DNA from 2 places in the Desemzia sp. FAM 23990 genome. Region 2 is predicted to be linked to the other one. Evidence: a T-box and tRNA genes for the amino acid it is inferred to sense, from the RefSeq annotation. Region 2 holds a T-box; the other holds one or more tRNA genes.

Region 1 (15,741 bases), on a different contig from region 2:
ATCGATGACAGTTGTCTCAATGCCCGCTTTAGCAAATGCTTCGGCTACTTCGATACCAATGTAACCTCCGCCTACAACGACTGCTTTTTTCGATTGGCTCATACGGTTTTTAACTTTTTCAGCCCAGTTACGACCGCGTACATAAAAAATGTTATCTAGGTCAGCACCAGGAATTGGAATTTTCACTGGCATTGCTCCTGGAGAAAGAATTAATTTATCATAACTTTCTTCTGTTTCTCCATCAGTTGTTTTCACAGTAATGGTTTTCGTTTCCGGATTGATACCTACAACATCACTGTTCATATGAACAGTCACGTTTTGCTCTTTAAGAGTTTCCTCCGTAGCATAGTGTAAACTATCTAGAGATTCAGCAATACCTTCTAGGTAACTTTGAATTCCGCAAGATAAAAATGATGCTGTTGCTCCACGCTCATAAATATGTAATTCAGCATCATTGTGTTCTTTCAACAACGTTTGAGTTGCTTCATAACCAGCGTGAGATGTACCTACTACAATAATTTTCAATCCAATTGCCTCCAATAATCTTTATTTGTTACAGAGTGCACCATACCATTAATTTAGATTTTTATAAAATGATATGCATAAGATGTTCGTGTTTTATACAAAAAAAGGATTGCAAACATGGTTATAACAATAAAAAAACGTTTTATATAAATTAAATATCTGTGATTATGTATGAAATAAGAATATTATAATTGGTAAAAAAAGGCTTTTGAACAGCATTACACTGTACAAAAGCCTTAAATAGTTTAATTCATTTATGCGGCCGAGAAGAGTTGAACTTTTACATCCATATTGGATACCAGCCCCTCAAGCTGGCGCGTCTGCTCAAATTCCGCATTTTCATGTATAAATGTTAATTTACCAACGTTTAAAGCTAATTTCAAATTATATATAATCTTCTAAAATAAAAAGCACACACAAACCTACAGTAAAACACGCACCTTAAAGAGTCAATATTTTTTTATCTTATATATAGCATATTTACGTTTCATGTCACGCAATACCACTTTTAATATGCAGTTGATAAAGTTCTAAAATCAATTAACTTATTTCTTCAATATTGCATCCAGTAATTGTAATGAGATTAATTTCTCAATGTCTTTATTAATTTCTCTAACGTTATCCAACTTGTCTAATCTTCCAATCATAATTTTAAATATAATATCTCTTCTAATCTTTTTTTTATCTTCTTCTTTTTGAGAGTTTAATAATTCGTCAATTTTCAAATTTATAATTTTCATTTTATCTTCTATGCTAAGAGGTTTATACTCTATAAAATTATCAAATCTAGAGTATATAGACGCACCTAATGTTTTTTTGAAATCATTTAAATTTCTAAAATTTGAAGTACATATGATTATGCTATTTTTCAAATTCACTTTATATAATACATCTTTAAATATACCTTCATCAAATACTTCATAAAATGCACTATACAATGAAGGATCGACCTTATCAAATTCATCCAATAATATAACGTTAGACTCTCTATTCACTAATTCATAAGATAATGAGTCGGTTCCTTGTTCGCCTCCAAAGAGAAAATTATGAGCTCGCTGATTTTGAAACATAGATAGTTGTTGTCTAAAAAATTTCCCACCAAGTATTTCCCCAATAAATTTAGCTGTTTCAGTTTTACCCACACCAGTTGGCCCGTATAACATAATCACGACTGGTTTACTTTTTCCAGCATTTAACAAAGGTACCAAACTAATTAATATTTCCTTTTTTGCTTCACGTTGTCCAATTATATTCAATTCAAACTTATCATTAATGTCTATCAGATTTTCTTCAGTTAACTGATTATATTTATATTCAATTTTTTTAAAGTTTATCTTTAATTCTTTAGCTTGTTCATAAATTTTTTGTGGTGGATTTTGCATGTAAACATTTTCAATATTTAACTTACTAATTCTCGAAAAGAAACTTAAGAGTAAATTTTCGCTTATTCCGTTGAATTCATCTGAAAAACAAACTAAATTCTTATAGGTAGGTTGTTTTTGTTTTGGAGTTTCTTGTCCTTCAACTTTGTGCCATGTGGTATTAGATATAGCTATAAGCACTTCTACTATCTCGCTTAGCGTACTATAATCTTCTAATCTTTCAGTTACTTGTAATTCAAAATGACTTTTGGGTCCTATGAAAACAGTTACTTTATTCAGATTCAACACCTGCCAATACTCCTGCTAATACAACATCAAATAAGGGCAGTATTTCTTGTTCTTGTTCTTGTTTTTGCTCTTGCTCTTGTTCTTGCTCTTGTAATTGACCTTTAACTGTTTCATAATCATCTGAAACTGAAGTAACTGCAGTTGTATTAGTATCTTCTTCATTAGCCATATCCACAAAAAAGTTCTCAACAACCAAATTTTTTTTATCTATTTCTCCTACTCGAATTGCATAGCACGTTATATTCATTGTTTGTAAGTCACCTATGCTGTAATTGTTCTTAAACGTATTATTATTAAATCTTAAGACAACTTTATCTACATCTTTACTTGCTAATATCTCGTAGTAACCTTTAGCATCATTTAGTGTTTCATCTAAAAGTTTTATATCGAAATCTTCCATATCATCTGTATTGTCTTTCATCATTTTTAAATAAGGTGTAAACGTTTTTAAATATGCAAAAGAATTTTTCTCTAAAGTAAGATTATAATCAGTAAATTCGTGTATCTCGGCGTTATCTTTTTTAGCAACAAAGTCTGTTAGTATAGTATTTGACAAGGTTGTTTTAAGCATTTTATTGTTGTTTTTTGAAAATGCAGCTTCTGTTGAGTTTGAAGCACTCGCACCAAAACTCATCATTCCAAACAAAAAGTCTTTAAATTTAACTTTACCCTCAGCCAACAATTGCGTGTTATTGTCAAATGAATTTCCTGCATTTTTTACTATTTCATCGTTAAAAAAATATCTACCATTGTTAATAATATCTAAATATTCCAAAGCTGAGTCTTCATCGAAATAAATAACTTTTATTAGTCTAACGCTATCGGTCATACAATACTCTCCTCAAAAAATATTCTTTTTCAATGCCCTTGTTACTAAATTATAACATTAAAGAATTGTAATATCAGAGCATTAGTAATTAACTGTTAGGTGTTTATTTTTAAATATTTTAGCTTTCAGAGCTGCTTTTTTTAGGTACGTATTTTTAAATTAAAGAAGGTTATTTGTAGCTTATAATTCCACTTAAATAGTGAGGCACATAATCTATCACGCTAGCCCACTCGCAAAAATACAGCCATTTCCCTCACCCTCAAAAGAGTAAGGAAATCAGCTGTAAACGTTAATGCTATACTTTTCATTCAATTTATGCGGCCGAGAAGAGTTGAACTTCCACATCCATATTGGATACCAGCCCCTCAAGCTGGCGCGTCTACCATTCCGCCACGACCGCTTATCGCAACAAAGACTATTCTAACAATATTTCAAAAGATTGTAAAGCAGACTTTGATGGGATATCTGAGAAAACACTCTCTCTAAAATTGCTCTGAATTCTTGTAATAATAAATCGCTAATTGAGTTCGATCTCGTAAATGGAGTTTCTCTAAAATAATGGATAGGTAATTACGAATCGTCCCTTCACTAAAGTGCATTTTTTCAGCAATTTCTTTATTGTTCAGTCCTTGTGATACCCAATACACTAGCTCTCCTTCTTTTTCAGTCAAAAGAGGAAAAGAGGAACCTTTTTTCTGCTCTTTAAAAAAGTATCCAGGAATTTTGACAATAATTTCATCTCCAAATACTCGCTGTCCAGACGCTACTGCTTCAATTGCTGGAATAATACTGTCGTAATCTGTTTTCATCAAATAGCCTTTAGCACCTAACTTCAGCGCATCTATAATGTATTCATCTTCTAAAAAAGTTGTCAGATAAATCAATTTCGCATTCGGGTCCAGTTGAACAATTTGTTTTCCCGCAGTAATGCCATCTAATTCCGGCATACGAATATCAATCAAGACAATATCCGGTTGATATTGTTGATAAAGGCTGATGGCCTCATTTCCATTTTTCCCTGTGTTGCAAATTTGATACGGGTTTGGAAAGTGTTTGGTTCCCATCTCGATGATTGTTCGAAGACCATTGATTACCAAAGCGTCATCATCTATTAATAGAATATTCATCCTGCTTCCCCCTTTTTCGGAATAACAACAAAGATACGAAATCCATTTTCATAATTGATATGGATATGGCCATTCATTTGGCTTACCCGTTCTTCTATATTCAACAATCCAATACCTTTGGGATGCTTCATTTGATATTCTGACACTGTTCCATTATCCGCTATCAATAATGTCCATTGATGACTTACTTCTGTAAATCGGACTTGAACAGAGGTGGCTGTTGAATGTTTATTGATATTTGTTAAAGCTTCTTTCACTATGTTAACGACTGAATGAGCGGTTTGGTTATCAATCAGTGCATAATTTTTGTAGCGGAAGCTGATAGGGCATTTAGAAAATTGGTGCACAAGTATCCGTAATTCTTCTTCCAAATTCACCGTTGTTTGTCGTTCTGTGTGGATAACCGTCCGCACATTACTCATGCTCGTGCTCAACACTTCTTTTACTTGAGTGAGAGAAGACTTCATTTCTGGTTCAGTAGCTACATATTCTAGAGCACCAATTTGAATAATGGCACTGCTCAACTGATGCCCTAGAAGGTCATGGATTTCTTCTACAATTCTTCTCCGTTCTTCTAAACGAGATGAATTTACTTTCTCATCTTGCAAATGCAATAGGCTATCTTGTTCGTTTTTAATACGCTGATTTAAGAAACGTAATGTATCTATTTCTTCAAATGAGGCTTTTTCAAATGTTTGACTGTTATCAATAACCGTGTGGATAATCGAAGCTATCCAACACAGACTTGTAATAAAAAAACTTATATAAATGGATTGCCCTATCCCTAATCCCAACAAAAGTGGCAATAGAAACAAACTGTAGTTTTTGTAGGATTTAAGAGAATATTCATAAAAAATAAGAGGCCAAAATAAGTACAGTTCAGGCAGGAAAATGCTGGTGAGAAAGAATACACTAAAATAAATGAGATAACGTCTAGGCACATCTAAGTTCTCTGTCAATAAGTACAATGCACCATAAATAACTACTATACATAGTTCCATAATTGGAAATGAATTTGGTTCGATAATCATTTGAAGCAAAAATATCATTCCTAATAAAACAGCACGTATTCCTAGTTCCAACCATCTCATATTCTCCCCTCCTCATAAGAACAGTTTACCATATTTACTAGTTGTTTTTAGTGACAGATGTCATCTGATGAAGTGACAAATTATCATTCAAAATCGCATACCTATTTGACATAATAAAAGAAAGAGTAAGGAGGAGAAATAAGATGGTAATCGAAGTCCATGATTTGGTAAAACGGTATAAAGAGTTAGTAGCACTTGACCATTTTAGTATGTCCGTCAATGAAGGTGAAATTTATGGTCTATTAGGTCCAAATGGAAGTGGTAAATCAACTGTTATCAATTGTATGCTATCTCTTTTACGATACGAAAAAGGTTCTGTAGATATATTTGGAGAAAAAATGCATCCGAACAATTATGACATCAAAAAAAGAATTGGACTGGTGATGCAAAATATTGGAGTATATGATGAACTCACTGTAGAAGAAAACATCGATTACTTCTGTGGATTGTATATTCAAAATAAAAAACAACGGAAGCAATACGTAGATGAAGCCATTGAATTTGTCGGCTTGGAAAAATTTCGTAATTTCAGACCTAAAAAATTATCGGGCGGGCTCTTGCGACGGTTGAATTTAGCTTGTGGTATTTCTCATAAACCTGATCTGATTATTTTAGACGAGCCGACAGTAGCAGTGGACCCGCAATCTCGAAATCGTATTTTAGATGGAATCAAACAATTGAGAGATGAAGGAAAAACCATTATTTACACCACACATTATATGGAAGAAGTAGAATTGATTTGTGATCGTTTGACTATTATGGACAAAGGCAAAGAAATTATTACTGGAACAAGTGATGAAATCAAAGCTATTTCCCAGCATGGAGAAGTTGTCAAAGCAGAAGTCTTTGATTTGCCGGAAGAAACGCAACTTAAGATTCAACAAATGCCTGAAGTCTCAGGATTCCATTACCACCAAGGTGATTTGACCGTTCATTTCCAAAAAGGAGCTAGTCATCTGATGACTTTAATCGGATTATTTGAAGATGAGCATATCACTCTATTGAACTTAACCGTCCAACGTCCAACATTGAATGATGTCTTTCTGGAAATCACAGGAAAGGAGTTGCGGGACAATGTTTAGTCATTTGCAAAAATATGCTGTTAAAATTTTTTTTCGCAACAAAGACGGCGTAGCATTCGGTGTCATTTTCCCTCTCGTTTTTGGGCTCATTTATCTCTTTGCTTTCCAAGGACTAATAGCGACAGATACTGTTTTAGAAACGGTTCCCGTAGCAATGGTTTTTGAAGGTAACGAAGAAGAAATTGACAGCGCAAAAGATTCTTTTTCTTCCATTGCTACTCCAGCTAGTTTAGAACAGGATGAATTGGTAGCCAATGAACTAACGGAAAATGACTATATGATGTATTACGAAACAGATTCTCAAACAGCTCAGCAACTACTGGAGGATGGTGCAGTGGAGGATATTATTTATGTGGATAACACGGACCAACAATTTGATATCGCTTTGACAGTAGCTCCTAATGCCGCAAATTCTATGTCTTCCACGATTATTTATACCGCCTTGAACACTATGGCCTCTATCAATGGCACAATTAATACACTATACACCAATGCTGCGCAAAGTGATGATCCCCAGCAATCGATTATGGCTGTTAATGAGTCTCTAGCTAGTTCTAATATGTCGAAATCATTCACAGCAGATTCAGCTAAAGATAATGGCACTACTGGGATGAGTATTTTTTATTATGCTTGCCTAGCTTATATTTGTATTTTCTTCATGTCTATTGGGGTTAGTATGGTGACGGACAATGAAGCCAATTACTCTCCAGCTGCCTTGCTTGTCACAGCAAGCCCAGTTCCTAAAAGCAAGCGTTTTAGAGCCATGTTTATCACTGGCGCAGTTTCTTGTTTAGCTATTGTCTATCTCTTATTGATTATTTACAATCTAAACGGCGTTCCACTAGGTAATGATCCTTTTCGTCTAGTTGCATTGATGACACTAGGTGTATTGGTTGGATTATTACTTGGTACGGCAGTAGCTAGTCTCTTGAAGGCTAACACGAAAGTTTTGATTGGTATTTCAATTGCAGTACCGCTTGTGCTTGGTGCTTTATCTGGTTTGATGGTGATTGACTTAAAATATTTCATTATGGAAAAAGCTCCCTGGCTAGCCAAAATCAACCCATTCTCTCTCATCAATGATGCTATTTATTATTTAAACAGCTATCCCACTTATGAACAATACAACGAGAATATGTTGATTTTAAGTGCTTATGCCATTGTCTGTTTGATGATTACTTTAATGGCATTGAGGAGGACTGATTATGAAAATCTTTAAACTTTTCTATCAACTGTTAAAAGACAATTCAACTTCGATTATTTGGAATGTCTTATTGCTATTGGCAATTGTTATTCCTGTAAATGCCCTGTTCAGTAACAGCTATACTAGTCAATTTGAAGTGGCACAAAGTGATATCGGAATTATCAATTACGATGACGATGACCCAGTCTCACAAAGCTTGCTGAATTATTTGGAGAAACAGTTAAATGTAGTTCCGGTTAGCAATACACCGGAAGATATCGCTGATACTCTTTACTATCAAAATGCAGATTATATTTTAACCATCCCAGAAGGTTTTGGAGAATCCATTATTGATTCTGCTAAAGAAGACATTCCATTAGAGAAAACCGTCACTCAATCCTTAGAAAACGAAGCTTTTGTAGATATTTTAATCAATACCTATCTAACGAATTTACAATTGCTCTCTTCTCAAATAACGGATTTTACGGATTCCACTCAACTAACTTCGGCTCTAGCCGACCTAAATCAACAAGCAGACCAGTCAAATGTAGAGATTATCCCTTCTGAAACCAATGCAAACGTTTCTCTGCTGGCGTTTGGTACCAACTACGCTTATTTTATTTCTTATATTATGATTACCACGTTCATCACCACTTTTGGGTATGCCATACTTGCTATGCGAAATCCTGAAATTATGAAGCGAGACCGGATGGGAATGGTAACAGAAAGTCAGCGGTGGGTACAAATCTTATGGGGTTGTATTACATTTAGTATAGTATTTTGGTCACTTTTGATGGTCGGGGCAATCGTCCTCTATGGGGTAGAGACTATTTTTTCTCAAAAAGGATTGCTGTTAGCACTCAATAGCTTTATTGCAATGTTTGGTATTCAAGCAATGGCCTACTTCTGTGTCACTATAGCCAATTCTAAAGGAGCCATTTCATTTTTATCAACAACAGTCAGCTTGGTGCTAGCCTTTGCCAGCGGTATATTTGTACCGCGTGCATTTGTCAGTCCCCTAATGCAACAAGTCGCTTCTTTTGCCACCCCTATTTGGCAAGTTAAGGGAACAGAAATCGTTCTAGACAGCACGACACTTTCGTTAGAGAGCATTCAGCCTTTTTATACGATGTTAGGGACACAAATACTGATTGGGTTTGCTTTTTATGCCGTCAGTTTTGTCATCCAAAAATACCGACAGCAAAATAGTATTTACTAATAACAAAAAGAGCGTGGAACAGGACGTTTAAAAAAGCGGACCATTATTTTGGTCCGCTTTTTGCAATCATTTTATTTTCCCCATTGAGAAGGATTTTTACGCCATTCTTCTAACAACTGCTTTTCTTCCGAGTCAATAGTGCCTTTTTCTACAGCTTGTTCGATTAAAGTCGTATAGTTTGAAAGTGTGTGTATCTCAAATCCAGCTTTTCCGAAGTTTTCTTTTGCTGCAGGAAGTTGATAGCTGAATATTGCTGCGCAACCTAAAACTTCTCCTCCAGCTTTCTGGATGGCTAGTCCAGCATCTATGACACTTCCGCCTGTGGAAATCAAATCTTCAATACAAACCACTTTTTGTCCACTTTGAAGGCGTCCTTCGATTTGATTTTGTTTGCCATGATCTTTAGCTTTACCACGGACATAAATCATCGGCAAATCTAATTCTTCCGCCACCCAAGCAGCATGAGGAATCCCAGCTGTAGCCGTTCCAGCAATCACTTCCGCATCTGGATAAAATTGTTGAATCAAGTCGGCCAACCCTTTAGCGATTTCTTTTCGCACTGATGGGTAACTCATCGTAATACGATTATCGCAGTAGATTGGACTTTTGATACCGCTCGCCCAAGTAAAAGGTGCTTTCGGACTCAAACTGACTGCCTCACATTCCAATAATAAATCTGCAAATTTAGTCTCTTGATTCATCTTATTTCTCCCCATTCCATTGGTTGGTGATGTTTTTATAAGCTTTTACTGGGTTTTCAGATTGTGCAATCGGACGTCCCACAACAATATGAGTAGCTCCTTCTTTTAACGCTAACTCAGGCGTAGCTACACGTTTTTGATCTCCAATGTCAGCTCCTGCAGGTCTAATGCCGGGAGTCACACATAAAAATCCTTGACCAGTCGCTTCATGAATCATGCGAGCTTCTAGTGCTGAACACACTACTCCATCCAATCCCGCTTGATAAGCCAATTTGGCATATTGAGTGACACTTTCTTCTAACGAATGTCCAATCAGTTGTTCGTTTTGCATTGCTTCTTCTGTAGTAGAAGTCAGCTGAGTTACAGCAATCAGTAATGGACGATTACTCCCTTTTTTGGTTCCTTCTTCCAACCCTCTCATGGCCGCTTCCATCATCTCTTTTCCACCAGCTGCGTGTACATTTACCATATCCACTTCTAAAGTTGCCAAAACTTTCATCGCTCGATAAACAGTATTGGGGATATCATGCAATTTTAGGTCCAAAAAGATTTGATAGCCTTTATCCTTTAAGTCACGTATCAAACTTGGACCTTCACTGTAATACAATTCCATCCCAACTTTTAAAAATAAGGATTCTTGTTCGAAAGACTCTAGAAAAGACATTGCTTCTGCTTTAGACGGCACATCTAAAGCAATAATAGGTTTGGTCATCATTTGTTTATCCTCCATGTCGGTTTGGTTTCGGTTTGTTCTTCCAGTAAAGTAGCTACATGTGACACTTCATATGCTGTTGTAGTAGAGCTGCGAGGCCTAGCAATTTTGCAAAAAAGATAAAATTTTATGAACAACCTCTCGCTTACGCTCAATCTTGTACTGTTCGACTAAACCAGCTGAAGCTGGAAGTCTCCCAGCAAAAAAAGCACTCCTAGCCTGTAGATGGGCATAGGAGCGCAAAGAGAGTATAACTTTTCCGCACTTCCTTTCAGCCTCACAGGACTCAATTAAGGAAATCTTTTGTATTTCATTGGTTCTAATCTTAGCGAACTGAACAGGGGTTGTCAACGGAAAATTTTATACTGTCAAGCGAATTTTATACTTGCCAGAATGAAAAATTATGGCTATACTGTGTGAGAACTAAAATAAAGGATGTCAGAGAGCATCCATTTTAAGGAGAGATGTCGTTATGGCTAGTACAACTATGCCCAAAAATAAACAGAAAGCCCTCTTTGCGGCCTTAGCCGGATCTGGGATGGACGATTTGAATGTCATGTTTTTGTCATTCGCTTTATCTTCCATCATCACAGATCTTGGTATTACAGGCGCCCAAGGAGGGTTTATTTCTACTATCACGAACCTCGGTATGCTATTAGGCGGCCTAGTGTTCGGTGTGTTAGCAGATCGCAAAGGAAACCTTAAATTATTCAAATGGTCGATCCTGATCTTTTCACTCGCCACAGCAGCCTTGTTCTTCGCAGATTCGTTCTTCTGGGTTTGTGTCCTCCGTTTTATTGCTGGAATTGGAGCTGGTGGAGAATACGGAATTGCAATGAGCATCATTGCTAAAGTATCGCCTCCGGAAAAATTAGGTGTCATGTCTTCTTGGAACGGCGTTGCTGGTCAAATAGGATCCATTGCAGCTGCTTTATTAGCAGGAGCCATGATTCCGCTGCTTGGTTGGAGAGCTTTATTCTTATTCGGATTAATCCCGATTCTCTTAGTCATTTGGCTGCACGCTTCGGTGGATGGGGAGTTTGAACTGATGGCCTCTGCTGAAGAAATCACAAAAGAAAAACCTTCCTTAAAAGAATTGTTTAAAACAAAAGAATTAACACGAACCACTATTGCTTTAATGTTTATGGCCACCGTTCAAATTGCGGGCTACTTTGGTCTGATGAACTGGCTTCCTTCCATCCTGCAAAAACAAATGGGACTGTCTGTTACTGGCTCTTCTCTTTGGATGGTCGTAACGATTGTCGGAATGTGTGCCGGGATGCTGACTTTCGGACGTTTACTGGACAAATTCGGACCACGCATCATCTTCGCTCTGTTTTTATTGGTAGCAGCTGCCTCAGTCTTCTTGTTTGTCTCCGCCAATAGCCAATTGACATTATTGTTTGGCGGAGCATTTGTCGGGTTCTTCGTAAATGGGATGTTCCCAGGTTATGGAGCTGTCGTCAGTCAATTGTATCCTGCACGAATCCACTCTATCGCAAACAATGCTGTATTAAACGTAGGTCGAGCAATCGGCGGTTTCTCTTCACTTGTAATTGGTTTTCTGATGGACAATTACAATTTACTGATCGTCATGGGATTCTTATCGGTCTTGTATCTAACAAGCTTTGTCGTAATGATGACGATTCCTGGATTGAAAAAGAATGCTTATATGACTGTTCGCGCAAAAGCAGTTGAAGTTTAAAAACTAATTAGCCAGAAAAGCCATGCAGTTCAATAAACTGCATGGCTTTTTGTTTTGACCTGGGATTCTTTTTATTCAACAATGGAGACTTCGCGCGCGGTTTCTGAGATTCTCAGCGCTTTTTTACTTCGGGTATATCCTTCCAACTTAATTTTCCGTAGTTTCACCTGATTCGCACGGTACTGAATAGAAATCGCAATCGGATCTTGTTCGTCTTGTCCTGCTTGTGCAAAAAAAGAATGAATGGCTACTCTTTGATAAGCTGAAACGACTAATGCTCTCGGAGTTGATTTGACATATAAATCAGTGTATTGCGGCGAATCCGAGACTAAATAAGCAGCTCTGATTCCATAAGCAGATTGGGATTGGGTATCTTCTCCTTGATGGTGGCCGATATGGCGAAAATTATACGAGCGATTGTCGTGATACGAATAATGCCCGATAATTTGTGTATCGGAAGCTGCTGAACTGGTTTCATGAGCTTTGATTTCTACACCACCAAAGCAAAAAGCCGTTCGATTATTTGCCAGCACCACATGCTGAGAACCGTCATCTACTTCAATGCCGTTTGAATTGGAAAAGCCTATTTTATGAGCTCTCCCACTTGGATGATGAAGATAGCTGTTCGTAATCAGCAAATCATCACTATGGTGAGTCGTAATCCCATCATCTCCAAAACCCGTCACTTCCACCTCATCCACCCAGACAAATCGACTTCCCAAAATCGAACGCCGGCCATCACCAAAATAATTGTACCGAATGGAAGTAATGTCTACTCCATGTAAGCCTGGATTGATGATCTTCACTTTTTTGATGTGTGCAAATTGAACATGTGCTAGTGTGATTCCGCTCGAAGTCGTTCCTCCAGCAGAGGTGCGTTCTTCTTTGGGAAGTCGTTCCACATTCCAATCCAATGTCATATGAGCGATCTCAATATGATGATTCCCTTTCAAACAATCTTTATTCGTTAGCAAGCGTTCTTTTTTTGGTGATTCGTCTGCTAAGATCAACACTGTTTCTTCTGTATCGGATCCTATTAAAGCAGTATAAGACGGCAGTTTTAATCCCCGAGTACAGAAAGTTCCTCCCGGCACAAAGACTCTTCTCCTACCATTCCCGATTGCCTGCCGGAAAGCTTCTGTACAGTCTGTTTGTCCATCACCGACCGCTCCAAAATCCGTTACAGAGACTTGTTCCAGTTCCGATAACTCTTTCATGGCTTGGGAAAACAGCCCTTTCCAATAAGGGCGGATCAATCCAGATTGATCGATAGCAACAGGCGGTGCTATCGTGTAATCCCTTTTGGGCTTCGTCAATAATGGCAAATACAACAAATCTTGCCAGTTGATTTTTCTCTTTGGCAGACTGTTTAGTGAGCGAAATAATGCTTCCGTTCTTTGAATAGTTTTCCTTTTTTGTTTGTTGTCTAAATAATCCGGAAATTTTTCAGCTATCAACTCCTGAGTCACAGTAGAATGAGACATCTTTTTCGCACCTTTCTTTTTACATCTCTCAGACTTCTTTCTGTCATTATAACAAAAGAGGCGTTGAACAGCATTTCTGCTGTACCGCCTCTTTTTTATTCGTACTGATTAGAATCCATACTCTGCTTCTTTTGCTTCTCTGATTTTTTGGTACGTTTCTGTCAACACTACTGTGTCTTCGATTAAATTTTCAATGCGGAAATGGATGTCGTCGTTGATTAGTTCTTTACGGTAGATATCTTTTTCTTCAATAAAGACATAGCGCTGCACCACTTGGGCTTTCATATAAGCCAAGATGGGTTTTATTTGTTGTTCAGCAATCAAATAATGTTTCGGAGAACCGGCTGTCACGATCACAGAGGCTACTTTATCTCTGAAAGCATTTTGCGGCAATAAGTCGAAGACATTTTTTAATGAGGCCGGGATAGACGCCTGAAAGATTGGTGATCCGATAATCAAAGCATCTGCAGCCATAATCGTTTTCGTGATGTAACCCGTGTCCCCTTCATATTCCAAATAATTCCGTCCATCACTGAACTGCATATCGTATTCTGCTAAATCGATAAGAGTAGTTTCGATCTCCGGGTATTTTTCTGATAATACGTTGATCGTATAATCCATGGCTACTCGAGTTTTAGTCCCCACATTCGAACCAGATAACAAGACTACATTCATTTATTTCACTCCTATTTTTTCTTCGTGTATTTCTTAATCGCGGGTAAAATATCGTTGCCGATAATCTCAATATTCTTTTGCAATTTATCAAATGGAACTCCACCGAAGTCCATTTGCGCAATGTAACGCTGGTGTCCAAATGTTTCGTATTGATACAAGATTTTTTCAATGATTTGTTGTGCACTACCAATATTCATCACATTTCGGGTATCTGCTCCCTGAGCAAATTGCTGCTTTGGATAGGGCGAGCCATTCACCAGCTGCAAGCCCTGATTGATATAGGGATATGCTTCTTTAAAGGCTTGTTGAGTGGTTTCTGCCACATAAAAGAATCCTGCCGTTGCGACAGGAAATTCTGCAGGTTCAAAACCTGAACGGCTAAGCGCTTCTCTGTAGGCGCGTATAGAAACCTCAAATGAACTGACTGGCCCCCCTAACATCGCTATAAACATGGGTACTCCAGCGAAACCAGCTTTGATGGCACTTTCTGGCGGTCCTCCAACTGCTCGCCAAAGCGGCAATGAACCCTTTACAGGCCTAGGAAGAATGTGGGCGTTTTTTAACGGTCTGCGGAAATTTCCTTCCCAATTGACAACTTCTTGCTCATTGATTTGCTTCAACAAGTCAAATTTTTCTTCAAATAATTCTTCGTAGTCTCTAAGGTCATACCCAAGCAAATCAAACAGACCGACTCTCGATGCACGACCTGCAATGATTTCTGCACGTCCATTCGAAATGAGGTCCAATGTAGCAAAATCCTCATACACACGTACAGGATCTGAAGTGCTGATAATGGTTGAAGAGCTGGCGATCTTAATTTTATTCGTGGCTTGGGCAATGGCTGCCAATACAACTGAATGTGCTTGAGTGGTAAAGTATTCTTGATGGCTTTCCCCGACACTGAAAAAATCTAATCCAGCTTGTTCTGCCAATTTAGCTAATTCAATGATTTCTTGAATCCGTTGTTCTGACGAGATACGCTTGCCTGTTGCAGGATCAGGAATGTGATCGCCTAATGTGTACAATCCAAATTCTAATCCCTGGCTGGGATCTATCCGGTATTTTTCCATACTTTGTATCTCCTTTGATTTGTTCTTTATTTGTGTCAAGTTGCTTACTTTTTAGAAGTGTATTTTTATATTATATAGGAAAATCTATAAATTGTAAGTATTTATTTTTGATTCTGCTGACAAAAGCAAAAAAAACTCAGAAAATTGATGCCAATTTTCTGAGAATTTTTTTAGAAAAAGTTATTAGACTTGTTGTTCTAGTCGTTCTGGTTTCAATTTCAGTTTTCCTCTGCAAACACCGCAACAATATTTTTGTGTATTCATTCTTCGTTTGCGGTAATATCTCTGAGCGCATTCTTTACACTCATAGATCCAAAAATGAGTTTTTTTAGGTTTGGCAAGAGATTTTACATACCGAGAGCCGCCGACTTGTTGGAGCAACAGCTTAAAGTCCGCATCACGATGTTGAAACCCTTTGTTCGCCAAATGTAAATGATAATGGCACAACTCATGCTTGATTACTCCTAAAAATTCCTCCATCCCAAATGTTTCAAAAACTTTGAGATTAAAATCCAAATCGTGACTTTCCAAATGATACCTTCCACCAGTTGTCCGTAACCGTTTATTGAAACTGGCTTTATGGTTGAAAGGTGCACCAAAATCTGTCAAAGAAATTTGTTCTACCAGCACTTGTAGTTCATCAGGACTCAACTGTACACCTCCTTATC
Region 2 (15,741 bases):
ATAACCTGCATCATTCTGTAAATCCTGGTTCTGAGACGAGAAATGATCGAGAGTTGATTACAGAAGTCAATAAAACATGGAAAGCAGGAGATGGTAAACAAAAAATCCATTATTCACAGCAAGCACTAGACAAACGAACTGGAGCGCATACAGCAACTATTTATCTAGAACCATACTTGGATTTTTATAACCAGTTAGATGATCCGACTATCGATATTATGTTAGAAGTGAAGGATAAAAATATTTCGGCAGTCAAATGCATCAATGCTACTCGTCTTGACCGTTCTATCAAGTATTTAGAAAAAGAATGGATGAGATACAAATATCTTATATTAGAATATAGCCCTGAACGGTATCAACAGATTCGAACTTTATTGAAAGACAAAACGGCTTATCCAGTAGAAGAATTTTATCAGTTAGTAGCAGAAGCATTAAAAGAGGAACCTCAACCAGGCAACACAGTAAATGCTGTACAACATGTATGGGGGCATTTGAACGAACAAGTAAATGAAAAAGAAAAAAATGCTTTCGAGCGCAAATTAATAGCTTTTCAAGAAGAGAAAGCTACTGTGAAAAGTATAAAAAATCAATTAAATAAGTTAGCCAAAAAATATGATGAACGCTATTTATTACAATCTCTATTTTTTGAAGGTTAATAAATAATCAAAAAGACAACCTAAACGGACATAAATTTAGGTTGTCTTTTTATGAGCTTTTCAATGTACATCGTATACGATTTAATATATGATGATTGTCGATCAGTAGACTTTTTATTGAACATTAAAAGGAGTTGGAAACATGTTTTTAGCATGGAAAGAAATTAAATATTCAAAAACAAGATTTGCGCTTATTATTGGAGTCATGATATTGGTTTCGTACTTAGTATATTTTTTAACAGGGTTAGCATATGGATTAGCACAAGACAATCGAACGAGTGTGGATAAATGGGAGGCAGATGGAATTGTGCTGACTGATGAGTCTAATTCAAACATCAATATGTCTATGATCACTTTAGGGCAAGCAGAAGAAGTTTCTGGAGACGAAACAGCTTTATTAGGGCAAACAGCTGGAGTTATTCGTAAGGAAGGTACATCTGGAGAAGCAGCAAAAATCAATGTAACTTTCTTTGGTATTGAACCGGATGAATTCATTATGCCAGAAGTCATTGAAGGTGAGCCGTTCTCAAATAATGATGAAGTCGTAGCAGATATTAGTTTAAAAGAAGAAGACGGTATTGAAATAGGAGATGTTGTGCAATTAGCAGGTAGTGACAAGCAGTTAACCGTTACTGGTTTTACAGAAAACGCTAAATTTAATGTTGCGCCTGTTTTATATACTACGATTGCTTCTTTTCAAGAAATTCGATTTGAAAGAATAGATGATTCTGAAGAAGGAAGAATCAGCGCGATAATTGTTCGGGATAGTTCAGAAGGTCTATCAGGTGTAGAAATTGATAATGATGACCTAGTTCCTTATGAAATTGGCGATTATATTTATAAAATCCCAGGATATAGTGCACAAGTATTAACTTTTGGATTGATGATCGGATTTTTGATCGTTATTGCTGCTGTAGTTATCGGGATTTTTATTTATGTCTTAACATTGCAAAAATCTAGTTTATTCGGTGTGATGAAAGCCCAAGGAATCTCTTCTGGGTATATAGCTAAATCTGTTATCGCTCAAACATTTATTTTATCCACTGTTGGTGTTGGTACAGGTCTGCTATTGACTTTAGGGACATCTCTTGTATTGCCAGCTAGAGTTCCTTATCAAAATAATGGTCTCTTCTTAGGCGGGATCACACTTCTATTGATCGTAGTAGCTGTTTTAGGTGCATTGTTCTCTGTTCGAACAGTTGTTAAAATCGATCCATTAGAAGCAATTGGTTAAAATAAGGAGGAAAATAAGTTGAAATTAATAGAATGTAAAAATGTGTCAAAAAGTTTTGGTGATGGTCGTAAAGAAATAGAGGCCTTAAAAGAGACTAATTTTTCAGTAGAAGCCGGAGAATTTGTAGCTATTATTGGTCCCAGTGGATCAGGTAAGAGTACTCTGTTAACGATTATCGGAGGTCTGCAATCTCCAAGTAAAGGAAAAGTACTGATCAAGGATGATCCATTTAGCGAAGAGGAAGAAAAACAGCGTGCTGCTTTACGCTTTAAAGAAATCGGGTTTATCTTGCAAGCTTCTAACTTAGTACCGTTTCTGAATGTGCGAGATCAATTAAGATTAGTGAACAAAGTGAAAAAAACTAAAATGGAACAAAAGCAGACGGATGCCTTGTTAGAAGAACTAGATGTATTGAGACTGGAAAAAAGTTACCCTAGTGATTTGTCTGGAGGGGAACGCCAACGTGTAGCTATTGCGAGAGCATTATATCATGATCCATCTGTTATTTTAGCAGATGAACCTACTGCCAGCTTGGATTCTGAAAGAGCTTTTGAAGTAGTCGAAATTTTAGCAAGAGAAACAAAAAGCAAACAAAAAGCGACTATCATGGTCACACATGATGAACGATTGATCGACAAATGCGACAAGGTTTATGTAATGAAAGATGGGGTCTTAACGTTAAGAGAGAATGATTAAGGCATCATTACAAGAAAGTAGTCAATAGTTGAAAGGAGTTTTAAAATGGATGAATCTATCTTTGAGCGTTCGTTAGAAGACCAACTTTGTTTTGAAGTATACAAAGCTGCTAATGGTTTTTCAAAACTCTATAGAAGAGCTTTGAAACCGTTTCAGTTAACTTTCCCGCAATATCTAGTATTGTTGGCATTATGGGAAGGCGACGGAGTGATCGTTAAAGTGATCAGTGATCGTTTGGGGATGTCTATCGGGACATTAAATCCTATTTTAAATCGATTAACGTTACAAGGTTGGACTGAAAAGCAATCTTCTTCTGAAGACAAACGTGCACGTATCATTACATTGACTGAAAAAGCTGTAAAAGAAAAAAAAACTATATCCATGAGTATTTTACAGGAAGTGATGCAATGCAATCGGTTAGAAATAGATGGTAATCTGTTTCTACAAAATCTGAAGGATTTAAATAATGAATTTGAACGCGTAGAAAAAATAGCTGATGGCAATGAAGAAAAACGAATTGAGGAGAAAAATGGAAACTAAAAAGACAGTGAGCGTTATAGGTGCAGGTGTAGCAGGTTTAGCTAGTGCTATGCGTCTTCAGCATGCTGGTTATAACGTAGAATTATTTGAAAAAGAAGGTATCCCTGGTGGGAAAATGAATTTGATCGAAAAGGATGGCTATCGTTTTGATCTAGGACCTAGTCTTGTGATGATGCCTGATCTTTATCGAGAAGTATTTGAACTTACTGGACGCGATCCGGATGATTATATTCCAATGGAAAGATTAGATCCTATGTACACTGCTCATTTTAATGGTGGGAAAGAACAATTTGATGTGTCTTCTGATTTAGTAACATTGACAAAAACCTTAGAAGAGTTCAGCGCTGAAGATGCACAAGGGTTTATGCATTATTTGAAAGATATTTATGAACGGTTTGTTGTAGCTAAAGACCATTTTCTGCAACATCCTTTTCGAAATCAAAGCGACTTTTATAGACCTTCTGTCATCAAACAAGCACTTAAGTTGAAAACATTTGACAGTGCTGACCATATGATCAAACAATATGTTAAAGACGAACGTTTACAACAAATGTTGAGCTTTCAAACTCTTTACATAGGACTTTCTCCTAAAAACGGTCCTTTGTTTATTTCTTGGATAGCGCGTCAAATCCCGATTCACTTTTTCGTAAAACACCAAGACTGGTTCAAAACAAAGAATTGGGAAAATTCTGGAGATATTTGGCAGCGTTGGTTTAGAGTTCGAAATTGGAAGCCGCACTTGCCAGATGGGACCCAGATTACCAGAAAAGGATTTGACAAAAGGACTCTGAGACATTTTAACCAGATCAGATTGGAACGATTTATTATTGAAACTCGTCGAGGGGAACTAGCGCATTGGATGATGATTCCGCCTGCGTTTCTATTTTTCTTATGGAATCCTTTGTGGGCTGGATGGGTTATGGTTATCTATGCTGTGATTGTTAATTTGCCATTTATTATTGTTCAGCGATACAACCGACCTCGTTTAGAAAAATTAGGGGATAGAAAAGAACGTAAATTTGCAAAGAACAGCTAAAAGGAGATGTATGATACACTCCCTTTTAGCTGTTCTTTTTTTAGAATAAATCGAGTTGTCTGGGAGCTAGTCCAGTAAAACTGATCCCTAATATATCTTGGAGTTCTTTGGCATTTTTGGCCGCATGTCCTCCTGAGTTGTTATTAAAGATGACAGCTACTTCATCAGATTCTTTTTCCAATTCCAGAATAATCTCTGCAAATTGTTTCATTTCCTCATGACTGTATTCATAAAGTGTTCGTTCTGAACGCCAATTTTTGCTATTTCCACCTTGCCATCCTTCAAAGTTTCTGCCGTGTAATCGTAGAAGTGCCAGATTTTTATTTGTACTTTCAGAAATAAGTGGGACACTATTATTGGGCGTTGGAGGTTGGTCTACTACTGTATGAATAAATTGGTGTTCCTTTAAAAAATATAGAGTAGCTTCCTTATTTTGATTGCTGTACCAGCTGGAATTACGAAACTCAACAGCAATTGGAGTATCTTTCATCCAAGTTCTAACTTTTCTTAAGTAGGTGACATTCTCTTTTGTGCAGCCAAAGTAAGGAGGGAATTGGAATAAGAAAGCTTTGATTCGGTTTTGTTCCAACATAGGTTCAAAACGAGTTAGAAAGGCACTGAACATTTGTGCTTCGCTTGAAAAGTCTTCAATCCACTTTTTATGTTGAGTCATAGCTTGATAAGCTTTAGGAAGAAAGCAAAAAGATTCAGGTGTCTTACTCATCCAATTGTGAAGATTTTTTTCTGAAGGAATGGCGTAGAAACTAGTATCCAACTCTACAAAAGGGAAGTGTCCAGCGTAGTCTTCTAATTTTGTACTTCTGCTGGTTTCCAGCAACTCATGATCACTCCACCCAGTCAGACCGATCGTAATCATATTTTTTACTCCTTTACATGATTAATTTTTATTGAGCTCAAAATTAATGCCAACATAAGCATCAAACAAATCATACAATTCTTTATCTGCTTTCTTCAAAGAAATCGGTCGATTACTATCACTTAAAAAGCAGTGTTTGCTTTCGCCAAAAGATCGCAATTCATCTGTCTTTTTATCCATGACACGATAAGAGATCTCTAAGCGAATACCGTTAAATACTTCGATTTTAGGAATGATATACACGTGGTCGTTATACCGAACCATTGATTTGTATTCACAATTCACACTAAGTACGGGAACGATAATTCCGCTTTTTTCCATTTGATCATAGCCAAAACCAATTTGATCCATCAAATCAGTTCGAGCTTCTTCAAACCAACGAATATAATTTGAATGGTGAATGATTCCCATTTGGTCTGTTTCATAATATTGTGCTCGGTGTTCGTATAATTGATAGTCTTTTTTCAACATACTTCCTCTTTTCGGCATAAATTTATTTACAATGATTTCTATATAAACGTTAGTTTTATTTTACCATTTTGTTTTCAGATACCAAAAGTAAATGTAATATATGTTAGTGTCAATATTTTCTCGGTAAAAAAATTTTTTTAAAGTTTAAAGAGAAATTACTCCATTTTTCCAAACAATTATGCGTTGATTTGGCTTTTTGTTCTGTTTTTATGCTAGATAAGATAAAAATGTATTTGGGCTTTTTAACCCGCAGCCCGAATACACTTCGCGTCCGGGGGCGGCGGTGAGCCTCCTCGTGCTAGCGCACTGTGGGGTCTCACCAGTGCCTTTTTAATCCCCCAGGAGTCTACGCCGTATTCGGGCTACTCATCTAAGCAGCCATCTATGTGACTGGCGATATCATCCAGTCTGCTTTTGAAACAGTGCTCTAATATATTATAGCGTACAGCAAATAAATTGAGATGGCGAAAAATAGATTTGCAAGAGGCAGCAGAGTCTCAACTGTTCAAATTATTAATCCTCATATAATAAAAAAACAGTATTAATACACTAAAACACCATAGTAAAACAACAGGAGGATAAACGACACACTAATTAGTGTGTCGTTTATCCTCCTGTTGTTTTAGCTAAAGGTTAGTGTAATAACTTATTTAAACAATACACTAAAGTTGGCACGAAAATTGCTTATTAATAAGTGAAAGCTAAAAAGCAATGGTCAATAAAAATGATCATGCCAAAATAATTGAGGTCTATTCAAACGAACTATTAGATAATGTAAGGGTGTTCTTATTATTTGTTTCCACTAACTCTTGTTGATCGGATACAATTATCAACGAATCAAAAGTTTAGTTGGAAGATTTAAAAGTTATTATTGATAACAGACAAAATCTAATAGAAGTTTTGAAAAAAGCTAAACTTTAGAGTTTAGAACTAAGACGGATATTAAAAAGAAAGGAGAAAAAGAAGTCAGAGTAAATTGAGAATAAAGTTTTAGATTGAGCTACCTATCGTCAAAAAGTAAAATCATTTATTTAGGAGGTAAAAATATGGTAGGAATTATTCTAGCAAGCCATGGCGAATTCGCTGAAGGCATCTTGCAATCTGGAGCAATGATTTTTGGAGAACAAGAAAACGTTAGCGCTATTACTTTAATGCCAAGTGAAGGTCCAGAAGATGTAAGAGCAAAAATGAAAGATGCAGTTGCGTCTTTTGATGATCAAGATGAAGTGTTGTTCTTAGTGGATTTATGGGGAGGTACGCCATTTAATCAAGCAAATGCATTATTTGAAGAACACAAAGATACATGGGCGATCGTTGCAGGATTGAATTTACCGATGCTGATCGAAGCTTATGGATCTCGTTTATCAATGACATCTGCTCATGAAATTGCAGCACATATCGTTGAAGCGGGAAGAGAAGGGGTCAAGGCTAAACCGGAAGAATTGGTAGCAGACACTGCGAAAGTTCCAGTTGCAGAAGACGGACAACCTAAAGGACCACTTGCTCCAAATACAGTAGTTGGAGACGGAAAAATCAAATTCGTCTTAACACGTGTAGACTCTCGTTTATTACATGGTCAAGTTGCGACATCATGGTCTAAATCTGTAGGACCAAACCGTATCATCGTTGTTTCAGACTCAGTAGCACACGACGACATGCGTAAAAAATTGATTGAACAAGCTGCTCCTCCTGGAATAAAAGCAAATGTTATCCCAGTCGATAAATTGATTGAGATCACAAAAGATACTCGCTTTGGAAATACAAAAGCATTGATTTTATTTGAAAATCCTACAGATGTGATACGTGCAATTGATGGCGGCGTTGAAATCGATGAGGTAAACGTTGGTTCGATGGCTCACTCAGTTGGGAAAGTCGTTGTAAACAAAGTTCTTTCAATGGGACAAGAAGATGTAAAAGCTTTTGAAGAAATGAAATCAAGAGGCATCAAATTTGATGTACGTAAAGTTCCTAATGACTCTCGTGCGAACATGGATGAACTTTTGAGAAAAGCAAAAAATGATTTAGCAAAAGCATAATAATACAATAGAAATAAATTATTTAGGAGGGCTATTATGTCTATTATATCAATAATTTTAGTAATACTTGTTGCTTTTCTAGCTGGTATTGAAGGAATCTTAGATGAATTCCAATTCCATCAACCTCTAGTAGCATGTACTTTGATCGGTTTAGTAACAGGGAATTTGACAGCAGGTATCGTTCTTGGAGGTACGCTTCAAATGATCGCGCTTGGCTGGGCTAACATTGGAGCAGCCGTAGCACCCGATGCTGCATTGGCATCAGTTGCATCAGCAATTATTTTAGTTTTAGGTGGACAAGGGGTTGCCGGAGTTCCAGCAGCTATCGCGATTGCGGTTCCTCTTGCAGTAGCAGGACTTTTCTTGACAATGGTTGTTCGTACATTAGCTGTACCTATTGTACACGCAATGGATAAATCAGCTGAAGAAGGAGATTTCAGAAAAATTGAAATCTTACAAATTTTAGCAATCTGTATGCAAGGTGTCCGTATCGCTATCCCAGCTGCAGCGCTATTATTTATCCCGGCAACAACAGTTCAAGGATTCTTAGAATCAATGCCTGCATGGTTGACAGATGGTATGGCTATCGGTGGTGGAATGGTTGTTGCTGTTGGTTATGCACTAGTTATCAACATGATGTCATCTAAAGAAGTATGGCCATTCTTTGTTCTTGGTTTCGTAGTAGCAGCCGTTTCTGAATTGACATTGATCGCTCTAGGAGCAATCGGAGTTGCTATCGCTCTTATTTACTTGAACCTTTCTAAAATGGGTGGTTCTTCAAGTAACGGCGGAAACAATACTGGTGATCCGCTTGGCGATATCTTAAACGATTATTAATCCTGAAGGAGGAGAAATTGACATGGAAGAAAAAATTACTTTATCTAAAAAAGATCGCTTAGCTGTGGCATGGCGTTCAACATTTATCCAAGGTTCTTGGAACTATGAACGTATGCAAAACGGCGGTTGGGCATTTTCAATGATTCCAGCCATTAAAAAATTGTACAAATCTAAAGAGGACCGCTCAGCAGCATTGAAACGTCACTTAGAATTCTTTAATACTCACCCATATATCGCTTCACCAATTCTTGGTGTTACTTTAGCTCTTGAAGAAGAACGTGCGAATGGCGTTCCTGTTGATGATGTAGCTATCCAAGGGGTTAAAGTTGGTATGATGGGTCCTTTGGCCGGTGTTGGTGACCCGGTGTTCTGGTTTACTGTACGTCCAATGTTAGGAGCTCTAGGAGCTTCATTAGCAATGGGAGGAAATATTCTTGGACCAATCTTATTCTTTGTAGCTTGGAATTTGATTCGTTGGGGCTTCATGTGGTACACACAAGAATTCGGTTACAAAGCCGGTTCTAAAATCACAGAAGACCTTTCTGGTGGTTTATTGCAAGATATTACTAAAGGTGCATCTATTTTAGGGATGTTTGTACTGGCAGCATTAGTACAACGATGGGTATCGATTGGTTTCAAACCCGTTATCTCCGAAGTACAATTGGAAGACGGAGCATTTATTGAATGGGATCAGCTACCTGCAGGTGGAGAAGGAATGCGTCAAGCCTTTGAACAAGTAAATTCAGGTATGGCTCTTTCTCCTACTAAAGTGACCACGTTACAAGATAACTTAGACCAATTGATTCCAGGATTGGCACCGTTATTGTTAACATTATTCTGTATGTGGTTATTGAAGAAAAATGTTAGCCCAATTGTTATCATCTTAGGTTTATTCGTAGTTGGTATCGGCGGACACTTGATCGGACTACTATAATAACTGAAAGAAACATCAGTCGATTCAATTCTGTAAATGAATAGTGGATCGTAAAAAGAGCGGCTGGGATTTTTGTCTCAGTCGTTTTTTTTGTGGTTTATTTGAATGAAGAAACGTATAATGACTGTAAGACGATAAATGAAATGGAGCGGTTTGAATGGTTGAATCAATTAACACAAAAGTGGATTTGGTGATCGATGCCACCGCTTTTACGGGACTAACAGATTATGGGAAAATCATGATCGGTGATAGAGGATTTGAATTTTATAATACGCGGGATCCGCACAAATTTATTCAAATTCCTTGGGAAGAGGTAAATCTTGTGATTGCTTCAGTCATGTTTAAAGGCAGATGGATCCCGCGTTATGCGATCGAGACGAAAAAATCGGGTACGTTTACTTTTTCTTCAAAAGACCCTAAAAAAGTTCTTCGTGCGATACGCGAATACGTTGACCCCGATTACATGGTACACTCATTGAGCTTTTTTGAGGTTATCAAAGGTGCTTTTAAAGCAATAGGGAAGAAGAAAAAATAACTGTTTTTAGTATCAATTTTTTTGCCATTAGATAAATATAAAAGTAACTTATCGATAATAAGCTTTAAAGTGTGCACTGAGTTTTTTTACTCCTGCTCTCTTGTTCGCTTAGAGAAAAGTTTTTAAATCTTTAATTGAATCTAGAACTAGAATTTGTTAAAATGAAATCAATAATCAAAAGACAGTGATAAGGATCAGTAGGAATGGCTCTTTTTTAGAGAGCGCATGGTTGGTGAAAATGCGCAGAGATACATTTTGAACTCGCCTTAGGAGTTGCTTTGCTGAGAAAGACTTTCAAGTAGGCAGAGACGTTTCATCCGCGTTAAGGATAAGATGAGATTGCAAGAGATTATTGCAGTAAATTTAGGTGGTACCACGACTATAAAATTGAGTTCGTCCTAAGAATACAAGGAATAAATGCCTTTGTATTTTTAGGGCGATTTTTTTTACACTAATATTAAGAAAAGAGGTAATTAGGAATGAGTTTTAATCACAAAACCATTGAAAAGAAATGGCAACAATATTGGGATACAAATAAATCTTTCCGCGTAATAGAAGATCCTGAAAAAGATAAGTTTTACGCAATGGACATGTTCCCATATCCATCAGGTTCAGGACTGCACGTAGGACATCCAGAAGGCTATACTGCAACGGATATTCTTTCTCGAATGAAACGTGCTCAAGGGTACAACGTGTTGCATCCTATGGGCTGGGATGCCTTTGGTCTGCCAGCAGAACAATACGCACTGGATACAGGAAATGATCCGGCTGAATTTACAGCTGAAAACATTCAAACGTTTAAACGTCAAATCAATTCTCTAGGATTCAGTTTGGACTGGGACCGTGAGATCAACACTACTGATCCAGAGTATTACAAATGGACTCAATGGATCTTTACGAAATTATATGAAAAAGGTTTGGCTTATGAAGCAGAAGTAGCTGTAAACTGGTGTCCTGCTTTAGGAACAGTTTTGGCTAATGAAGAAGTCATTGATGGCAAAAGTGAACGCGGAGGACATCCTGTTTACCGTAAGCCAATGAAACAATGGATGCTGAAAATCACAGCTTATGCAGATCGTTTGCTAGAAGATTTAGAATTAGTAGATTGGCCAGAAAATATCAAAGATATGCAACGCAATTGGATCGGTAAATCGGTAGGGGCCAATGTAACGTTTAGCGTGAAAGAATCTAGTGAAGAATTTACTGTGTTCACGACAAGACCAGATACACTTTTTGGGGCGACGTATGCTGTTTTAGCTCCTGAGTCTGATTTGGTTGAAAAAATCACTACACCAGAACAAAAAGCAGCTGTTGAAGCCTACATCAAAGAGAGTAGTCTGAAAAGCGATTTAGACCGTACAGATTTGAATAAAGACAAATCAGGAGTCTTTACTGGAGCTTATGCAATCAACCCGGTAAACGGGAAAGAAATGCCTATCTGGATCGCAGATTATGTACTGGCTTCATATGGAACGGGAGCTATCATGGCTGTTCCAGCTCATGATCAACGTGACTGGGAATTTGCGACTAAATTTGATTTAGAGATCATCCCTGTACTTGAAGGTGGAGACATCACAAAAGAAGCTTTCACTGAGGATGGGACTCATATCAATTCAGAATTTTTGGATGGACTTGGAAAAGAAGCTGCTATCGAAAAAATGAATAGTTGGTTGGAAGAAAAAGAAATCGGCAAAAAAGAAACGACTTATCGTTTACGCGACTGGTTGTTCGCTCGACAACGTTATTGGGGAGAACCTATTCCTGTTATTCATTGGGAAGATGGTACGACCACTACTGTCCCAGAAGAAGAATTGCCATTGTTGCTGCCAGTAACTAATGAAATCAAACCTAGTGGTACTGGTGAATCTCCGCTTGCAAATATCACTGATTGGGTAAACGTAGTTAATCCAGAAACCGGTAAAAAAGGGAAACGTGACACAAATACGATGCCGCAATGGGCAGGTAGTTCATGGTATCATTTGCGTTACATTGACCCCCACAATTCAGAACAATTAGCGGACCCTGAAAAATTAAAAGAATGGTTGCCGGTAGACATTTATATCGGCGGGGCAGAACATGCTGTATTGCATCTATTGTATGCACGCTTCTGGCATAAATTCTTATACGATATCGGTGTCGTTCCAACAAAAGAACCGTATCAAAAATTGTTCAACCAAGGAATGATCCTAGGAGAGAACAATGAGAAAATGTCTAAATCAAAAGGGAATGTAGTCAACCCTGATGATGTGGTAGAACAATATGGAGCAGATACATTACGTGTTTACGAAATGTTTATGGGACCGTTAGATGCTTCTATTGCATGGAGTGAAAACGGACTAGAAGGAAGTCGCAAGTTCTTAGACCGCGTATGGCGTTTGATCATGGATGAAGATGATAAGTTACGTGATCGTATCACGACTTTTAATGATGGTAAGTTAGATGTGGTATATCATCAAACGGTCAAGAAAGTTACTGAAGATTATGATGCATTACGTTTCAATACAGCCATTTCTCAATTGATGGTGTTTGTAAATGAAGCATATAAAGCAGAAGCGTTGCCTGTTGAGTATATTAAAGGATTGATTCAACTATTGGCGCCAATCGCTCCTCATCTAGGAGAAGAATTGTGGCAAAAAGTGACCCAATCTCAAGAAGGTATTTCTTATGCAGCTTGGCCAACATATGATGAGAAATATTTGCAAAAAGATGAAGTAGAAGTTGTTTTCCAAGTTAATGGCAAACTGAGATCAAAAGTTCAAGTTTCCAAAGAAATCTCAAAAGATGACATGGAAAAATTAGCGATGGCAGATGAAAAAGTCCAGCAATATATTGAAGGGAAAAATATCCGTAAAGTGATCGTTGTTCCTGGAAAATTAGTCAATATTGTAGCTAACTGATCCGTTTCGTATTGGATGGTTAACATTCTTTTTTTCACATTAGGTGTGCTATTATTCTTATAAAGGAATAGTAGCACATCTTTTTATGCCTTATAAAACATTCTTAGGAGGGGTTTTAATGGATGCTGCAAGTTGGTTGGCCATAGGGATAGCTGTAGCAGTTGCCATTGGTTTATTTGATGATAAGAAAAAGAAACGTAAGAAAAAAGAAAAAGATGACGAGCAATAATGGTTCAATAAAAAAGCGAAGAGTCTATTCGCTTTTTTATATGTTCAGGACAAATACAACCCAATAAAAGGTGGAGATACAATGGAACAAAACAGACAAAAGATGATTCGTTTGAACAATGGGCAGCTCATTCCATTAATTGGGCTGGGCACTTATAATATGGATGCTAAAACAGCAGAAGAAACGATCTATAGCGCTTTAATGAAAGGATATCGTTTAATTGATTCGGCTGCGATGTATGAAAATGAAGCTGAGGTAGGTCGTGCAGTTCGAAGAGCAGTAAACAGTGGGATTCCACGTGAAGAGATTACTGTTGTGACCAAGATTTGGAAAACAGATTTGGGATACGAAAAGACCCTGAGAGCTTTTGAGAAAAGTTATGGAGCTATGAATCTGGATGTCATTGATTTAGTATTGATCCATTGGCCAGATGTTTCCAATGACGTGAATATCAAGACTTGGAAAGCATTAGAAGAAATTTATTATAGTGGCAAAGTAAAAGCTATCGGTGTCTCCAATTTTGATGAAGAGCAGTTAAATTACTTATTTGAATGGGGAGATATCAAACCAGTAGTGAACCAGTACTCTTCTTATCCAGGCAACAGTCAGGAAAATTTGCGAGTGTTTTGCGAAAAAAGTGGTATTCGATCGATGGCTTATAGTCCAATTCATAGAGGGAAAACGTTGGATGATAGAGATATCCAAAGATTAGCAGAAAAATATCAAAAAACGCCCGCACAAATTGCACTTCGTTGGAATATCCAACGGGGCGTTATTCCCATACCCAAAACAGAAAGCAAAGATCGTTTAGAAGAAAATTTACAGGTATTCGACTTCACTTTATCTGAAAATGAGATGTCATTATTATTGGCAAAAGGATAAAGGTGTCTACATTAATTCAAAGTAGTTAAAAAAGCATTAAATTTTGATTGAGCTGGCTCTTTAGACATTGCATCTTGTCTACTTTATAAGTAGAATGTAAGCTAGCAAAATATTTTGAGAGTAGGCTTATAAATGTCAAATGAAACGATAAGTAAAAAAACGAAACATGTTGAAAGTGATTCACAGAGTAAAATGTTATCGGGTTCTGCTTGGATGTCTGCTGCAAGTATTATCTCTAGACTGTTAGGTGCTATCTACATTATCCCTTGGATGGCTTGGATGGGAGATAAAGCGACAGCTGAGGCAGCCAATGCCTTATATACTGTTGGTTATACACCTTATGCTTTGTTTTTAAGTGTCGCTACAGCAGGTGTCCCTTCTGCCATAGCTAAACAAGTTTCTCATTATAATTCGTTGGGAGAGTATGATATCAGTAAGGACATATATAAACGAGGGTTACAAGTTATGTCAATTACAGGTATCGCTTCCGCTATCCTGATGTACGCATTAGCACCATTTATCGCAGCAAATAGCCCAACAGCTTCTGCTGCAGACGGAACACAAGTGATTCGTACATTGTCTATAGCTTTACTGCTGATTCCAACGATGAGTGTAACTAGAGGGTATATTCAAGGGTTCCAATCAATGGCTCCATCCGCTATTTCACAAGTTGTTGAACAAATTGTGCGGGTCATATTTATGCTGGCTTCAGTATTCTTTATCCGTCAAGTATTTGATGGGTCAGTTGTAGATGCTGTATCATGGTCTACTTTTGGAGCTTTTGTTGGGGCATTAGCCAGTATGGTATTTTTGGTTTATGTAGTGTGGAGAAAACAGTTAAATGCGAAACCAACTATTGGTTCCAGTTCTAGCAGCAACATAACTGTTTCAACCAATCAAATCTTGTTTTCTATTATCAAAACGGCTATTCCTTTCATTATCATCGGAGCTGGAATTACCATTGCTCAATTAGTCGATCAATTTACATTTGATCCTATCATGAAAGCTGTTAGTGATTATACTCCTAAAGAAATACAGAGAGTTTACGGTGTCGCAGCAGCAAATGCGCATAAATTGATCATGATCGTACTTTCGTTTGGGAGTTCAATGGCCATTACTTCAGTACCTTTGATCAGTAGTTTAATGGCTAAAAAAGATCATAAAGGATTGAGCAGACAATTTAATAATAGTATTCAATTGCTGTTTCTTATTATCATTCCGGCGTCAGTGGGAATGGCTGTAGTGGCTGAACCATTGTATACATTATTTTATCAACATGATGATTTTGGAACGAGTATTACTCAATGGTCAGCTATTATGACTATTTTTTTAGGGTTGTACACAGTAGTGAGCATTATGATCATGTCAGCAAACAGACCCCGTGCTGCGATAAAGGGGCTAGTAATAGGGGTGATTGTGAAATTAGCTTTACAATATCCACTACTAGCTGCTTTCAAAACTCACGGAATGCTGGTTTCTACGATGATTGGTTTTGCAGTATCTTCCCTTATTATTATTCATGCAATGTATCAGACAGAACATTTCAATCTAGGATTATTGTCGAGAAGGACACTGTTAATAACCATTTTCTCTGTAATCATGGCGATAGCTACAACAGTCGTCAGAGAGTTGCTTTACCTGTTTATTCCAGTTAGCGACAGAGGATTAGCTTTAGTAGTTATATTGATCGTAGCTTTAGTAGGGGTAGCTGTTTACGGCTATCTAATCTTTAAATCAAGACTAGCAGATAAAGTGATCGGCACAAAAGCAACAACATTTAGAAAAAAAATAAAAATATAAGAGCGTGGAGAGAGGCGTTTAAGGACAGAGCGCGGAACAAACCGTTTAGACTTTCGTAGAGTTCACTTTTGGCGTTTAGTT

What was found. The T-box of region 2 lies ahead of leuS (leucine--tRNA ligase). A T-box ahead of a tRNA ligase gene usually reads a tRNA of that ligase, here a tRNA-Leu.
Region 1: it encodes a tRNA-Leu, which carries the amino acid that the T-box ahead of leuS (leucine--tRNA ligase) is inferred to sense. The anticodon was not compared.

The regions. Positions count from the first base shown of each region.
Region 1 is NZ_JBGQQW010000038.1:2,186-17,926, forward strand. It holds gene ACEN4I_RS12720 (FAD-dependent oxidoreductase) at 1-525, opposite strand, end outside; gene ACEN4I_RS12725 (AAA family ATPase) at 1,071-2,195, opposite strand; gene ACEN4I_RS12730 (DUF6414 family protein) at 2,179-3,024, opposite strand; tRNA gene ACEN4I_RS12735 (tRNA-Leu) at 3,341-3,424, opposite strand; gene ACEN4I_RS12740 (response regulator) at 3,507-4,151, opposite strand; gene ACEN4I_RS12745 (sensor histidine kinase) at 4,148-5,242, opposite strand; gene ACEN4I_RS12750 (ABC transporter ATP-binding protein) at 5,386-6,324, shown strand; gene ACEN4I_RS12755 (ABC transporter permease) at 6,317-7,543, shown strand; gene ACEN4I_RS12760 (ABC transporter permease) at 7,530-8,726, shown strand; gene pyrE (orotate phosphoribosyltransferase) at 8,798-9,427, opposite strand; gene pyrF (orotidine-5'-phosphate decarboxylase) at 9,429-10,142, opposite strand; gene ACEN4I_RS12775 (MFS transporter) at 10,612-11,844, shown strand; gene ACEN4I_RS12780 (glycosyl hydrolase family 28-related protein) at 11,916-13,328, opposite strand; gene ACEN4I_RS12785 (NADPH-dependent FMN reductase) at 13,437-14,003, opposite strand; gene ACEN4I_RS12790 (LLM class flavin-dependent oxidoreductase) at 14,015-15,073, opposite strand; gene ACEN4I_RS12795 (SprT family protein) at 15,257-15,724, opposite strand.
Region 2 is NZ_JBGQQW010000034.1:3,616-19,356, reverse strand. It holds gene uvsE (UV DNA damage repair endonuclease UvsE) at 1-656, shown strand, start outside; gene ACEN4I_RS12260 (ABC transporter permease) at 799-1,890, shown strand; gene ACEN4I_RS12255 (ABC transporter ATP-binding protein) at 1,909-2,586, shown strand; gene ACEN4I_RS12250 (MarR family winged helix-turn-helix transcriptional regulator) at 2,632-3,126, shown strand; gene ACEN4I_RS12245 (NAD(P)-binding protein) at 3,116-4,162, shown strand; gene ACEN4I_RS12240 (DUF72 domain-containing protein) at 4,203-5,039, opposite strand; gene ACEN4I_RS12235 (acyl-CoA thioesterase) at 5,061-5,510, opposite strand; gene ACEN4I_RS12230 (mannose/fructose/sorbose PTS transporter subunit IIA) at 6,557-7,546, shown strand; gene ACEN4I_RS12225 (PTS mannose/fructose/sorbose transporter subunit IIC) at 7,583-8,383, shown strand; gene ACEN4I_RS12220 (PTS system mannose/fructose/sorbose family transporter subunit IID) at 8,406-9,317, shown strand; gene ACEN4I_RS12215 (DUF956 family protein) at 9,475-9,852, shown strand; T-box leader at 10,028-10,256, shown strand; gene leuS (leucine--tRNA ligase) at 10,332-12,749, shown strand; gene ACEN4I_RS12205 (aldo/keto reductase) at 13,060-13,860, shown strand; gene ACEN4I_RS12200 (polysaccharide biosynthesis C-terminal domain-containing protein) at 13,993-15,660, shown strand.